DNA from 2 places in the Aceticella sp. 75b-Ac genome. Region 1 is predicted to be linked to the other one. Evidence: riboswitches for the same ligand, from Rfam matches in the RefSeq annotation. Region 1 holds a riboswitch; the other holds the start of a gene.
What was found. Region 1 has a riboswitch for molybdenum cofactor ahead of AC0LWJ_RS05275 (ABC transporter substrate-binding protein). Riboswitches for the same ligand answer to the same signal wherever they lie in the genome.

Region 1 (8,138 bases):
CAAAGAGAAGATGGAACAGTTATATTTCTTACTATTGATGGCAGATCAATTAAAAGCATAGGAGCGACATTGAAAGATGTTCAGGATATTATGCTTGATTATGGTGCATTTAATGCGGCAAATCTTGACGGAGGTTCATCGACAACGATGTTTTATAAGGACAGGGTTATCAATAATCCGTCTGATGCATTAGGGGAGAGGTCTGTGCCAACAACCTTTATAGTAAAATAGTCAGGAGGAATTTATGAAAACATTAAAAAAGATTTCGCTTTGGATATTATTTTCTTTTGTTTTACAATTTATAATTTTATTTTATATAAATAATTATTTTTTAACAGATTCTGCTATGATTCAATCGAAAAAAATATTAATAACAGATGAGATGGTTGATAATATTAAAGTAAAAGTCCCCCCAAATGCAAATGATATTATGCCATCCTTCGACGGAAAATACTTGTCATATATTCTAAATAATAATTTAATAATAGTTAATACTAAAACTTCAAAAACTGTAAAATCAATCTATATTGACGGCAAAAATATAGATTCTTATAAATGGCTTAACGACAGAAACAGGATTCTTTATTTAAATAAAGAAGAAACGAAAAGAGGAGAAGAACTAAATATTGAAGCATATGATGTTGATAATGAGCAGCAGAATACTGTAAACAAGACTATATATTATCAGTATAAAGGCTATGTATCAGATATAACCTTATCGCCCTTAACCAATGTAATATATATAAATGTTTCAAGTAAAAACAATTTAGAAAAAGACAGGCTTTACCAGATAGATATTATGGGTGAAATTAAAAGGATTCAATTGCCTGTAAATAAAATTATTAAAATGTATGAAACGCAAAAGGCAGACAACCTTGTCTATGAATCATCAAACAATATTGTTCATATAATAAAAGAAGGCAAAAAAGATAATTATATAAGCAGTGAAAAATATTCATTAATTGGGATTGACAGTAATGACAATATATATGTTGGAAGTCTTAAAAATAATTTTATTCAAGAGGTGTATTATGGTACTGTCGATGAGCCGCTTAAAAAATGGGATAAAATAAATTTAAAAAGTCCTGTTAAACCGAACAATTTAATATTAGCTCCTAAAAATAATAAGTTGTATGAGATTGTAAACGGAAAGGATTTGCATGATGTAAGAGATAATAATATTATATATGGGCAGGGAGATTTTATTGGTATAAATGGAAATTATATTGCATATAAAAGAGGTGATTATGTAATATTAAAAAAATATTAAAATTTGTTAAAAAGTAGTATAATAAAAATATCATAAATAAGGGAAGGGGGAAGATAGGCTATGATGATTTTTTGTAATTTAAAAGGAAGTTATTTGAAATGAAGCTAAATATAAAAAAGATCGGAAACCTTATTATTGGTACTACAAATTTTGATGAAGAGAATGTCGATGAAATTATTGATTTGCTTTTTGAAAAATATGGTCGTGATTTTTTTTGTAATGTTTATCAGAATTTTAAAAATGGCGATAAGATAGACGAATCTTTTAAGAAAACATTGATGAAAGAAGATAAACTAAAGAAACTAAAAATAATGATATAATCCATTATAACTTACTGGGGAAAATAAAAAAAATATAAAAGGGGATATATATTATGGTAAAAAGATTGCATGACAGGAAAGAAATTGATGATAGATATAAATGGAGGCTTGAGGATATTTATGAAAATGAAGAATTATGGGAAGATGACTTTAACAGGGTTAAAGTCATTTTAAACGAAATTCTGAAATACAAGGGGAAAATAAATAATGATAAATCCTTATTAGAGGTTTTAAAATTAAATGATGATGTTAGCATATTGACAAATAAATTAATTGCTTATGCCAAAATGAGAAAAGATGAAGATAATACCAACGGGAAATATCAGGCTTTGGCTGATAAGGCAATGAGCTTGAATATCCAAGTATTAAGTGCTACTTCATTTATCATTCCCGAGGTCTTGTCAATAGATGAAACAGCAATAAAAGATTATCTTGATAAAAATACAGAACTTGGAGTATATAAACATTTTCTTGATGATATACTGAGATATAAACCACATGTACTTTCTGATAAAGAAGAAAGATTATTGGCTGAAACAGGTATAATTGCACAGGCTCCCGGTAATATTTTTAAGATGTTGAACAATGCCGATATCAAATTCCCGGTTATTAAGGATGATGATGGTAATGATGTTGAACTGACACATGGGAATTTTATAAAGTTTATGGAAAGCAGGAACAGGGATGTAAGGTACAATGCTTTCAACGGTATGTATAATACATATAAAAATTTTATAAATACATATTCCTCAATGACTGATTCAAATGTAAAAAAAGATATTTTTTATTCTAAAATGAGAAATCATAAGTCTTCTTTGGAAGCGTCTTTATTTGATGATAATGTTCCTGTTGAAGTATACAATAATTTAATCAATACAATACATGACAAAATTGATTTACTCCACAGGTATGTTAAGCTAAGGAAAAAATTCTTAAAATTAGAGGAACTCCATATGTATGACCTTTATGTGCCTCTGATAAAAGAATATGACAAACATTATAAATATGAAGAGGCGGTCAATATCGTATTGGAGGGTTTAAAGCCTCTTGGAAACGACTATGTGGATATATTAAAAAGCGGTTTTGATTCAAAATGGATTGATGTGTTTGAAAATCGAGGCAAAACCTCCGGTGCTTATTCATGGGGTGCATATGGCGTACATCCCTATGTGCTTTTAAATATCAAGGGAATTTAAATGATGTATTTACAATAGCACATGAGATGGGGCATTCGCTTCATACACACTATTCCATGTCTTGCCAGCCGTTTATATATTCAGAATACAAAATATTTGATGCAGAAGTAGCCTCAACATGTAATGAAGCTTTGCTTATGAATTACCTCCTTGAGAAGGCTAAAGAGAGAAATGAGAGATTATACCTTTTAAATCATTACCTTGAAGAATTCAAAGGGACGATATTTAGACAGGTTATGTTTGCAGAATTTGAGAAATTTACTCACGAAACAGATGAAAAGGGTGAATCCCTTACACCCGAATTATTGTGTAAAAAATACCATGAATTAAATAAATTTTACTACGGCAATGATATCGTGGTTGATGAAGGTATTAATTATGAATGGGCAAGAATCCCCCATTTTTATATGGGATTTTACGTATATAAATATGCAACGGGATTTTCTTCGGCAACAGCACTTTCACAGATGATCTTAAAAGAAGGTAAACCAGCCGTAGATAGATATAAGGAATTTTTAAAAGGAGGCAGTTCCGATTATCCATTAAATCTTCTGAAAAAAGCAGGTGTAGACCTTACATCGCCAAAACCGGTGCTTGATGCATTGGATGTATTTGAAAAATTGCTTGAAGAAATGGAAAAGGAAATATAAACTATAGATTAAAGTATATTTTAATAAAAAGGGGAAGATATTTTGGAGGTTATCAATATAGATTTAAAAGACCGTTCATATCCGATATATATATGTAATAACATGCTTGATGACATAGGTAAGGTGGTATGCAGACATACCAAAAGCAAAAGGATTTTCCTTGTAACAGATACCAACGTATACCCATTATATTATGAGAAAGTAAAAGCCATTTTAAATAATGCTGGGTTTGATGTATCAAAATTTGTAATACCTGCAGGTGAAAGCAGCAAAAATCTTGATATGTTAAAAAATATTTTAGAAGACATCTATAAAAGCGGGCTTTTAAGAGATGGTTCGATAATTGCCCTTGGCGGAGGAGTAGTGGGGGATATAGCCGGCTTTGCAGCAGCTACATATATGAGGGGTGTAGATTTTATTCAGATACCCACCACCCTTCTTGCACAGGTAGATAGCAGTGTAGGAGGAAAAGTTGGTGTTAATTTAAGGGGTGGTAAGAATATCGTCGGCGCTTTCCATCAGCCAAAGATGGTTTATATAGATACAAGCAATTTGAGAACCTTAAATAAAAGGGAAATACTTGGGGGATTAGCAGAAATAATAAAATACGGTGTAATATGGGACAAGGAATTATTTGAATATCTGGAATGCAATATGGATGAGATACTTAATTTAAACGATGATATGATTACACATATTATAAAAAAATCATGCGGAATCAAGGGGAAGGTTGTTTCATTGGATGAAAAAGAACAAAAATTAAGACAAATCTTAAATTACGGACATACAGTAGGACATGCTATAGAAGCATTAACAGGATATGAAAAATATATTCATGGTGAAGCTGTTGCAATTGGAATGGTATATGCAGCTAAACTGTCCCTTAAAAAGAGTCTGATAGATAAAGAATATTTTGATAGAATTTGTGCTTTGATAAAGAAGTCCGGTTTACCCGTTGAATATGGCGAACTCCATAAAGAAGACATTGTAGAACTTATAAGGCATGACAAAAAGAATAAAAATGATAAGATTAGATTTGTACTTCCGGTTGGATACGGAAAAGTAGATATCTTTGAGATAAATAAAGATGAAATATTATCGATTCTTGATTAGTTAAACTGTATGGTATTGATAAAAATAATTTGACTTAATAATTAAACTATGTTATTTTCTTAATAAGTAGCAATTACTGCAATTTTATTAGTTTATCGTGTTAAAAAAATAATATCGACATCTCCGAGCCAATTCAACCTAAGGAGAAAATAATCTATGGTGATTGGCCTGAGTTTTACGCTCACGGGGTATCCTTGGAAACGAGTATGCCTTACTGTCACATATTTTACAAGGAGGTGGTGTATGCAACCTGATTAAATCAAGCAGGTTTTGTTGTGCTCCACTTTTTTAGTGGAGTTTTAATTTTCTTATTATAAAAGATTGCAGTAATAATTGATAAATTGCTACTGATTAAAAATATGGAGGGAAATATGAATGAAAGAATTAAAAAAAAGAAGATTGAAATTAACGAGTCTAGTTGGATTGCTTATATTTTTAATTGTTTTTGCTGCAACAGGATGTTCTGGAACTAAAGCTCCGCAGGAAACAAAGGTGTCATATGTTGAAGTTAAGGATGCTGTTGGAAGAACAGTAAAAATTCAGGAGTCTGTCAAGAAAATAGTAAGTATATATGGAATGATTCCACAATTTGTATATCTTCTTGGTGAAGGTGATAAATTTTACGCTGGAGGTTTTTGGGGTACAGATTTTTATAAGCTTGTAGACCCTGATGTGATGACAAAAGCAAGTAGGGGAAAAACAGCAAATGTCGAAGAAATCGCAAAAGAAAAACCAAATGTTGTGCTTTGTAGTTATTGGCAGGCAAATAATAAGGATGTAAAACAGCTAGAAAGTCTCAATATACCGGTAATTTGCACAAAAGTAGAAAGCATTGAGGACATAAATAATACGGTATCAATGTTGGGAAAGGTTTTTCAAAAGGAAAAACAGGCTCAAAACATTGTAGACTATTACAAGAAAGCTGAACAAAATGTAAAGGATAAAATTCAAAGAACAACGAAGCCAAAGGTTTTGATCATGTATTATAGTGGAAAAGACCATTCATATATGACTATGGGTGGTGATATGTTTCAAAGCAGGCTTGTTGAAATAGCCGGAGGTACTTCTGTTTCACAAAATTTATCTGGTAAAAAAAGTATAGATGTTGAACAGTCAGTCAAATGGAATCCTGATATGATCATGATAATACAATATGATAAATCGGCTGCGCAAACAAAAGATGAAATATTGAAAGACCCTGCATGGGGCAAGATAAATGCAGTTAAAGACGGAAAGGTTTTTCTTGTTCCGAATGATGGGGACAACTGGATAGATCCATGTCCTAAGTGGCCATTGGGTTTATATTGGGCGGCAAAGGTTTTGCATCCAAATGAATTTAAGGATATAAACATCAAAGATAAGGCAAAAGATTTTTATAAAACCTTTTTTGGTTTGAATATTGATAAAGTTCAAATTAATGGTAATTTAATCACGAACGAATAAAATGAAGGATTTATATCTTGGGAGGAAATCATAGTGAAAAAAATAATTATTTTTTGCTGCTTAGTTATTTTTCTTTCTTTGTTTTTAGGAAGATTGTGGTTTTCTCCATTTTCTTCTTTAAATGGATTCAGCAAAATTATCCTCTTTGATGTTAGATTTCCAAGAATAATAGCAGTTTCTTTGGCAGGAGCATCTTTAGGATTAGCAGGGGTTGCATTTCAAAGCTTGTTTAGAAACTATCTTGCAGGTCCTGATATTCTTGGTGTAACAACTGGGTCTGCCTTTGGAGCGGTACTTGCAATATTATTTTTTCCGTTTAATCCATATATAATACAAGGTTCATCATTTATATTTGGAATAATTGCGGTAATATTAGTTTATAAATTGGGAAGTTTAATTGGGAAAAGCTTGTTAAGCTTAATTCTGGCAGGTATGGTCGTTTCAGCGATTTTTGCAGGTTTTGTAGGACTTTTTAAATATATTGCCGATCCTTACAATAAGCTTCCTACTATTGTATTTTGGCTTCTGGGAAGCTTTTCAGGGGTTAGATGGAAAGATCTAAGTATTGCTGCTTTTCCGATGATTATTGGTATTGTAGGTCTTCTTTCGATGGGATGGATATTCAATATACTTTCCTTAGGGGATGAAGAGGCAAAAGCACTGGGAGTCAATGTAAACAGGTGGAAAATAACAGCCATTATTTTGGCAACCTTATCTTCATCTGCTACAACAGCACTTGCAGGAATGATTGCATGGATTGGGGTTGTCAGTCCCCATATTGCACGCTTAATAGTAGGTGTAAATAATAAGAAATTAGTTCCTGCTTCTGCTGTTGTTGGTGCAGTTTTGTTGTTGATATGTGATGACTTGGCAAGATGTTTGGTGGCTTCCGAACTTCCTTTAAGTATTATGACAGATTTTATTGGAGCACCGATATTATTTTTTATTCTGGTCAAGAGGAGAAAAATGTATTATGTTAAAGATTGACAATATTCATTTTTCATATGGTGATAAAGAGATTTTAAAAGGCATTGATTTTACTTTAACGGATAATAAAATAGGATGCTTCTTGGGTCCTAACGGATCAGGAAAATCAACGCTGCTTAAAATAGCTATGGGCATTTTGGAACCTAAGGAAGGTTTAGTTGAATTAAACGGTCTAAATATATCAAATCAATCTCTAAAGGAGCGAAGCAAAATTTTGTCATATGTTCCTCAGGAATTTTCAATAAACTTTCCATATGAGGTTTTTGATGTTGTTTTAATGGGAAGAAATCCCCATGTGAATTTTATTGAAGGACCTAAAAAAGAAGATGAAAAAATTGTATTGAGCTATCTTAAGCTTTTAAAAATTGAGCATTTAAAAGACAAGCCATTTACACATTTAAGCGGCGGACAGAAGAAAATGGTATTGATAGCAAGGGGATTGGCACAGGAAGGTGAAGTAATGATATTAGATGAACCAACCGCATCCTTAGACTTTAGAAACCAGCTTTTGGTTCTTACAGTAATTGAGAAAATTGCTAAAAGTTTAAACAAATCTGTTTTACTGTCTTTACATGACCCTAATCTTGCCCTGATGTTCTGTGATGAAATATTTTTAATGAAAGATGGAAAAATAATCAAAAAAGGCGGTAAGGAAGAAATAATTACAAAGGAAAACATAATGCAACTGTATAATTTGAAAATAGACCTTATTAATATAGATAATAAAAATAAGTTTATATTTCCTGATAAGGAGTTTTTAGAATCCTTATTTTAACAGAAAGGATTGGTGTTATGAAGTGTTTATACTGTGAGCATAGATGCAATATTTCAGAAGGTCAGGTAGGAATATGCGGTATGTATACCCAATATAAAGGTGATATAGTGGAAAAGTTTCCACATTGTTATTCAACATATGCGGCTGTGCATATTGAATCAATACCTTTTTTTCATGCATATCCGGGAAGCTGTTCTTTATTGATAGGCGGAATCGGATGTAATTTGGACTGTCATTACTGCATCAATTCATATATTGCAAAAAGTGATCCAAATGATGTTTTTGTATTTAGATTAGAGCCTGAGAAAATTATTGATATAGCTAAAAAAACAGGATGCCATAATATCGTATTTGGTGTTAATGAGGTAACAGTTTCTTTGCCGT
Region 2 (8,138 bases), 820 kb from region 1:
TATCGTCAAAGCTTATATCTTTTTCTGAATATTTATACCCTCCCTGACTGTCGTAACCTATCTTTTCCTGAAAATGTATTACAGCATCTGGCAGCACTTTTACATCAGGTCCCACTTTGTTATTCATATCCGGTGCATCCTGATATTCCCTTTCAATGGTTAAAACCCTTGTATCAGGATTAATTCCCTTTACTACACCATAAATAAATGTTTCCCCTTTGGATGGGTCTGTTTCGGAAATCTTTATAAGTTGTGCATTAACATCACTTATTACCCATATATTGTTTTCACCAACACCCTCAGGCTGTATTAATGTGATAACATATGCCTTGTTGTTATGCATCGCATTTATAACTGCTTTTCCATTCTCTTTTGATTGTAGTGTAAATTGGTCATTGCTATCAAAGCCAACAATCCCTCCTTCCATTTGTACAACCTTTAATGGATCAAGCCTCCATGTTTCCTTACCAAGTTTCGTATTGTCCTGTAATTTTTTAACCCTTGATTTATTATTATACACTTCTCCTGTTATTACTGTCCTTTTTAGAGGACCTAAACCTATTGTATAACCTTTAATGGAATTAACCTTATTCCCTTCAATAAGTATCTGAACCCTATTTATATCTGACAAACCTGTAAGTGTATTAACTAAAGCGCAAATTCTAAATTTTGCCGTATTTTCAGGCATATTTGTTACATAATCTTTTGAAAAATTTATATATGCTGTCGAATCTTTCAACTGAGCAGAAATCAGTTTTGTACCATCAGGAATTATCGGTTTTGAAAACTCATCTTTTGGTCCATTAACAAGCTCTTTAAATACCTGTTTTAAAACATCTGAATTTTGCGGTATATCCCTCGTTTCCATATTTAAACCATTACTTTTGTCATTTAAGAAATAAAGTGAAACAGTTTTTATGCTTTCCTGTGCTGTATTAGGGCTTACGGCAGTGTTTTGCTCGGGATTTGATTTTGAAGAACATCCCGAAAATAAAACTACAATAATAAAAAATATAATCAATAAATTTTTTTTCACGATACTCTACCCCCTATTAAACTAATATATAAATATTATAACAGAATAGAAATGAAATAAAAATCTATAAAAATAATGAAATATTATTATTATTTTTAAAAAATAATTCATAATATATTTCTCAATCGAATTTTTCCCTAACTTAATTGCTTTATAAAAAAAAATATTGTATAATAAAAACAAATGTACTTCCATTGCTTTAAGAAATTCAAACAATTGATTGAAACAAATTATATAGTGAATATTTTATTCTTTTGTAAAAGGAGGAAATAAAATGAAAAATAATTTAAATGCATTTGTTATTGCTAACCCTAATAGATGCATTGGATGCAGAACATGTGAAATAGCATGTGCATTAGCACATCTTGAAGGGAATCCGCTATCTGAAGGAACAGATGATATTCAATTCAATCAGCGTTTAAATGTAATTAAAACAGCAACAGTAACCTCTCCAATACAGTGTCGACATTGTGAGGACGCCCCCTGTGCAAATGTCTGTCCGGTTGGAGCTATTGTAAGAAAAAATAATACAATACAAATTAATAACCAAATTTGTATTGGTTGTAAAAACTGCTTGCTTGCATGTCCTTTTGGTGCTATAGATTTTATAACAGAATATGTAAACGGTAAAAAAAATATACAAGAAAATTTAAAGATTGTAGAAAATTCAAATATGTACAACAAAGAAAGAATAATTGCTAATAAATGTGATTTGTGCATAGACAGAGAAAATGGTCCTGCATGTGTAGAGGTATGTCCAACAAATGCTTTAAGATTAGTAAAACCAAATATGCTGGTAAATTCGATTAAAGAAAAAAGGAAAAAAGTAACAACAGCTTTGCCTTTTATTTAAATTTAAGGCGAAAATTAATTATAGTCATAATTAAAAATTTAAAATCTCCGAGTCCTTATTTCTAAAGTAAGTTATATCTTGCTATGAAATAAGAACCGATAGGGTATTAAGGGAAACGTTAATGCCTCCTGTTTGGAAAGGAGAAAGGATTCACTAATAGAAGATGAAAATGCTTTGATTTGGTATTTTTACCTTTTATTTAGTAGTGGCTTTGCACCTTTCTTGAGGTGCTTTTTTATTTAATAAATCTTGAATGAATTTTTAAGAGAAATATATTATCTCTTGAAATTCAGATATATAAAACAATAGATGTTACCGAAAATATTTAAAATATTTTAAGGAGGAGAAATAAGATGAGAAAAATTAAAATTAAATGGATATTTTTATTGGTATGCGGATTATTGACTTTATTATTTTTTGGAGGGTGTGGACAAAAAAAGACAAATACACCTGCCGATAAAACGAAAAATTCAAATACAAAAAGCATCATGGTATTTGCAGGAGCTGGACTTAAAGATGCACTGCCGGAGGTGTCAAAAAAATACAGCCAAATTCATCCCGATGTAAAATTTTCCTTCAATTTCGCTGGTCTTGGTACCTTACAACAGCAAATTGAACAGGGAGCATATTGTGATATACTTATAGGTCCCGGAGAAAAACAATGGAATATATTACGAAGTGAAAATTTGATTGATAAAGCAACAGAAAAAAAGATTTTATCTGATAAACTGGTTCTTATTACGCCAAAAGACAGCCAGAAAGTAAAAAGCTTTGAAGACCTTACTTCACCTGAAGTTAATAAAATTGCCATTGGAGATCCTGCTGTTGTACCTGGCGGTGAATGGGCTAAAAAAGCTTTGATAAGCTTAGGACTTTGGGATAAAGTAAAATCTAAACTTATTTTTGCAAAGGATATACAAGAAATCAGAGCTTATGTAGAAACAGGAAATGTGGATGCCGGATTTATATGGAAATCAAATACTACAAATGATAATAAGATTAGGATTGCCGCAGAAGCACCTGAAAATTCCTGTCCTCCTGTTTTCTTCAGAGGAGCAGTTATAAATAACAGCAAGGAAAAAGAAACAGCTCTTGATTTTCTTAACTATCTCAAAGGTCAAGAAGCATCAAAAATTTTCAAAAAATTTGGATTTATACCTTTAGAACAAAAACAATAAATCCAAACCAAAAGAAGGAGTCCAAAAATGATATATCCTATATTCTTATCAATAAAAGTATCAATAATAGCAACAGTTATTAATTTTATAATAGCAATATCTCTTGCACGTTTTTTTTTAATAAAAAATTTTTCAGGAAAGGAAATCTTGGAAACCTTTTTATGTTTGCCATTGGTTTTGCCCCCAACGGTTACGGGTTTTATTCTTCTTGTACTCATAGGGAGAAATGGACCAATAGGTTTTCTCATTAAGAAAATATTTAACGGTCAATTGCTGTTTACATGGTGGGCTGCTGTAATTGCATCTTCTATAGTCGCCTTTCCGCTCATGTATAAGAGTGCAAAAGCAGCTTTTGAAAGCGTAGATATTAAGCAAGAACAGGCTGCTCGTATTTTAGGTGCAAATGAGTTTAGGGTTCTTTGTACTGTTACCATGCCTCTTGCCTGGCCTGGTATTCTATCGGGTATAGTTCTTTCATTTGCGAGAGCTATTGGTGAGTTTGGAGCAACATTGATGATTGCAGGTAATATCCCAGGCAAGACTCAGACAATGCCAATAGCAATTTATTTTGCAGCAGAGGGGGGAGATTACAAAACCGCCGGATATTTTGTCATTGTAATTCTTTTATTATCTTTTGGTTTAATATATTACATAAACTGGCTCTCAAAAAAGAAAATTTTGCATTATACAGAAAAAGGAAGAAAATAATCTGAAATTAATTATGTGAGGAGATAGATTTATGGATTTTTACAATAACTTAAAGTCCAAGTTAAGGGAAATTGTTGATGAAAATAGGTTATTGAACGAAAATGTTGAGATTAAAGCCTGCCTGCTTTCTCCGAAAGATGCTATTGGCATTACAAAACGTAAGGATTATGTTATTTTAAAGGGTAAAGAAAAACTTATGCAGGCAGAATTTAAAGGTTCTTATGGACAGGCATTTACTGATTCATTAAATGATTTTCATGGTTCTATTGAAAAGATACTGGAACTTCCACTTAAAAACAACTTTGAAAGAGCTATTTTTATTTCATCCTTAAATGCAATTATGCGGTATCTGGGTTTATCTGATCACACAGTACACTGTAAAAACAACGATTTAGAAAACTGTGCTCAGAAAATAGTTCCTTTCATTATTGAAAAATACGGACAACCGCGTATATGCTTTGTGGGGCTGCAACCTGCGTTAGTAGAAGCCTGTGCCTCCAAATTTCCTGTTAAAGTGCTCGACCTGGATAAAGATAACATAGGTAAAGAAAAAAGGGGTGTTTTGATACTGGATGGAGAGAAAGATTATAAGGATGCAATAGAATGGTGCGATATAGCATTGGTAACAGGGAGTGTTGTTGTTAATGGAACGATTGAGAATATTTTAAAGGTCCGAAAACCTTTGATCTTTTTTGGGACAACGGCTGCCGGGGCTGCTAAATTAATGGGATGGGAAAGATTTTGCCCTTGTTCTTATTGATATAGATTTCTTAATATGCAGGGAAAAAGGTGATGAAAGATGCTTAAAGTAAAATTTGTAAAAAGGCTTCCTGATTTTGTTCTTAAAGTTGACTTATTGGTTGATAAAGAAATTTTGGTTCTTGTTGGACCTTCAGGATCTGGCAAAACAACTGTTTTAGAATGTATTGCAGGTTTTCAAAAGCCAGATTGCGGAGAGATAATATTAGGGGAGAAAACCCTTTTTTCCTCATCAAAACGAATCAATCTTCCTCCAAGCAAACGGGGTATCGGATATATATTTCAAGAATATGCCCTTTTTGATCATCTAACAGTAAAAAATAATATCTTATACGGAGTAAAAAATTTATCAAAAGATGAAAAAGAAAAACAACTTAATGAAATACTTAAAAAATTTGATATATTTCATTTAGCTGAAAGATATCCAGTTCAGCTTTCGGGCGGAGAAAAACAGCGGGTAGCCCTGGCAAGAACCCTTATAACAAAGCCTCATTTGTTATTGCTGGATGAGCCCCTTTCAGCTATGGACAGGAAGCTAAGGGAAAGGCTATGCAAAGAAATAAAGGAACTTCATGGGCAGTGGAAGATACCTTTTGTTTTGGTTACACACTACCAATATGAAGCAGAGCTTGGCGATAATGTTTTTAAGGCTGAAAAAGGTGAAGACAAGGGAGAAATAATAATGAAGTTCAATCAAAGTGCTTGATGGGCAATGCAGTTGATTATTGTCACTGTTGCTATGGGAACAAAGGTTATTATATAAGAAAGTAACATTTTATGGAAAGGATTGGTTGGAGTGACATTTTACAGAAAAACAAAAATTTCAGTCATGGGTATTTTGGCTATATTGCTCATCATTGCAATCTTTGTATCTCTAACACTGGGACGATACGCCATTCCGCTGGCACAGATCATCACCATATTAATGTCCAAACTCTTGGATCTTCCCGTAGCATGCTCTAAAACAATGGAAATGGTTTTGTTCAATGTGCGTATCCCAAGAATCTTTGCAGCTATACTTGTAGGAGGTGCTTTATCAGTTTCTGGAGCAACATATCAAGGACTTTTTAAAAATCCAATGGTATCCCCAGATATCCTTGGGGCTTCTGCTGGAGCTGGGTTTGGTGCTGCTATAGCAATTTTAATCTCCCTTGGTTCAATTGGTATTCAAATTTCCGCATTTCTTTTTGGCTTGGGAGCAGTTATCATCTCATATACCATGTCAACTATAATCAGCCGCAACAATAATGCCATTTTGGTATTGGTATTGACAGGAATGGTTGTATCTACGATGTTTTCTTCCTTTACTTCTATGGTTAAATATGTAGCTGACCCTGAGAGCAAACTGCCTGCCATTACCTTTTGGCTTATGGGAGGGCTTTCTTCCATAAGTAAAAATGACATAGCTGTATTGCTCATACCGATAGTTATTGGTTTAGTCCCTCTTATCCTGCTTCGATGGAGATTGAATGTCATTTCCTTTGGCGATGAGGAAGCACAAGCAATGGGTATTGATACAAAAAAAATGCGTTTGCTTTTCATCATTTCATCAACATTAATGACATCAGCAGCGGTTTCAGTCAGTGGTATGGTTGGCTGGATCGGACTAATTATTCCACATATTGCCAGACTTATCGTGGGACCTAATTATAAAGCAATGTTACCTGCTTCATTTCTTATTGGCAGTACCTTCCTGCTTTTTGTAGATGACATAGCTCGAAATACCTTTACTGTTGAAATCCCTTTAGGAATATTGACTTCTCTTATAGGAGCACCATTTTTCTTCTATCTGCTGGCAAAAGGAAGGAAGGGTTGGGTATGAAATTGGAAATTAAAAATGTATCCTGTGGATATGGAACAAAAATTGTGCTTAAAGACTTTTCTATAAAGGTAAGTTCAGGTGAAATTCTGTGCCTATTAGGACCAAATGGGGTAGGAAAAACAACCTTATTCAAAACTATTCTGCGATTTTTAAAATTGCATAGTGGTGAAATTCAACTAAACGGAGAAGATATAAAATATTGGTCCAGAAAAAAACTGGCAAAAACCATCGGATATGTACCTCAAGCTCATACACCACCTTTCCCATTTTCTGTACTTGATGTAGTAGTTATGGGACGTACTGCTCATTTAGGGGTTTTTTCTTCACCGTCTAAAGAGGATTTAACCATTGCAGAGAAAGCCTTGGAAACTTTGGGGGTTTCTTTTCTAAAAGACAGAATTTATACTGAAATCAGCGGTGGTGAACGGCAAATGGTGCTTATTGCCAGGGCTTTAACGCAGCAGCCCGATATTCTTGTAATGGACGAGCCTACCGCTAATTTAGACTTTGGAAATCAAGTACGTGTACTTGAACAAATTAAGAAACTTGCTAAAAAGGGAATGGGGGTTATAATGACTACTCATTTTCCGGATCACGCATTTTTATGCAGTACAAAAGTAGCCTTGATGCAACGAAACAACGTGTTTACCTTAGGATATGCAGATGATGTGATTACAGAAGAGAATTTGAGGATAGCTTATGGAGTAAATGTAAAAATAACCTGCTTAAAGGGTGTAGACGGAGAAATTATTAAAGCCTGTGTGCCTTTGCTTAGTTAATATTTTTGATTTTTTAAAAGGAGTGAAATAAATATGTGTAAAAAAAGAAAAAACTTTATTTTATCAATATTTATCATTATATGCATAATCTTAGCCGCTGTGTTTACCGGCTGCGGTAGTCAAAAAACATTAAAAAGCAATGAACAAGGGAATCAAGGTACAAGAACAATAGTAGATATGGCTGGTAGAACAGTAACAGTCCCTTCTCGGATTAAAAAAGTTTGTTCAACCAATCCTATAGGAACCGTATTTATGTATACATTGTCACCGGATAAAATTGCAGGTTTAAATTACAAGATCTCAAAAGCTGAAAGTAAGTTTACAATAAATTCTTATAAAAACCTTCCTGTTGTAGGTGGTTATTTTGGGCAGGGTCAAACAATGAATAAGGAAGAGCTTTTAAAAATAAAACCTGATATAATACTTAATATGGGTACTCTAGATAGTTCGTCTATTTCTAATGCAGATAAAATACAGAATGATTTAGGTATACCTGTTGTATGCGTAACAAGTGATTTGGATAAAATGGACAATGCTTACAAATTTATGGGTAATTTGACAGGAGACACCAGTAAAGCTAAAGAACTTGGTGATTATTGTAAAAAAACGTATGCTGAAATTACAGATATAGCCAAAAAAATACCTAAAGATAAAAAGGTTAAAGTATATTATGCAGAAGGGAAAGAAGGTCTACAGACAGACCCGAAAGGTTCCATACACTCAGAATTAATTGACCTCGTAGGAGCAATAAATGTAGCCCAAGTGCCAATAAAAGCAGGTTATGGCCGTAGCGAAGTATCTATGGAACAGCTTCTCAAATGGAATCCTGAAGCAATTTTGGTATGTATTGATCAAGGATTTGCAGCTTCAGCAAACGATCCTTACAAAGTAATAATGTCTAATCCGAATTGGAGTAATTTAAAGGCAGTAAAAGATAAAAAGGTATATGTTATACCTTGCGAACCATTTAATTGGTTCGATAGACCCCCATCAGTAATCAGAA

Region 2: it holds a riboswitch for molybdenum cofactor, as region 1 does, so the genes downstream of both, modA (molybdate ABC transporter substrate-binding protein) here and AC0LWJ_RS05275 (ABC transporter substrate-binding protein) in region 1, are expected to answer to the same signal.

Annotation. Positions count from the first base shown of each region.
Region 1 is NZ_CM190971.1:990,713-998,850, reverse strand. Features, by position in the region: gene AC0LWJ_RS05300 (phosphodiester glycosidase family protein) at 1-231, shown strand, start outside; gene AC0LWJ_RS05295 (hypothetical protein) at 245-1,270, shown strand; gene AC0LWJ_RS05290 (hypothetical protein) at 1,369-1,590, shown strand; partial or broken gene pepF (oligoendopeptidase F) at 1,644-3,436, shown strand; gene aroB (3-dehydroquinate synthase) at 3,479-4,549, shown strand; molybdenum cofactor riboswitch at 4,659-4,801, shown strand; gene AC0LWJ_RS05275 (ABC transporter substrate-binding protein) at 4,925-5,992, shown strand; gene AC0LWJ_RS05270 (FecCD family ABC transporter permease) at 6,026-6,979, shown strand; gene AC0LWJ_RS05265 (ABC transporter ATP-binding protein) at 6,966-7,754, shown strand; gene AC0LWJ_RS05260 (radical SAM protein) at 7,772-8,138, shown strand, end outside.
Region 2 is NZ_CM190971.1:167,694-175,831, reverse strand. Features, by position in the region: gene AC0LWJ_RS00885 (GerMN domain-containing protein) at 1-1,036, opposite strand, end outside; gene AC0LWJ_RS00880 (4Fe-4S dicluster domain-containing protein) at 1,311-1,889, shown strand; molybdenum cofactor riboswitch at 1,923-2,047, shown strand; gene modA (molybdate ABC transporter substrate-binding protein) at 2,243-3,067, shown strand; gene modB (molybdate ABC transporter permease subunit) at 3,095-3,775, shown strand; gene AC0LWJ_RS00865 (Rossmann-like domain-containing protein) at 3,807-4,535, shown strand; gene AC0LWJ_RS00860 (ATP-binding cassette domain-containing protein) at 4,575-5,240, shown strand; gene AC0LWJ_RS00855 (FecCD family ABC transporter permease) at 5,364-6,356, shown strand; gene AC0LWJ_RS00850 (ABC transporter ATP-binding protein) at 6,353-7,135, shown strand; gene AC0LWJ_RS00845 (ABC transporter substrate-binding protein) at 7,169-8,138, shown strand, end outside.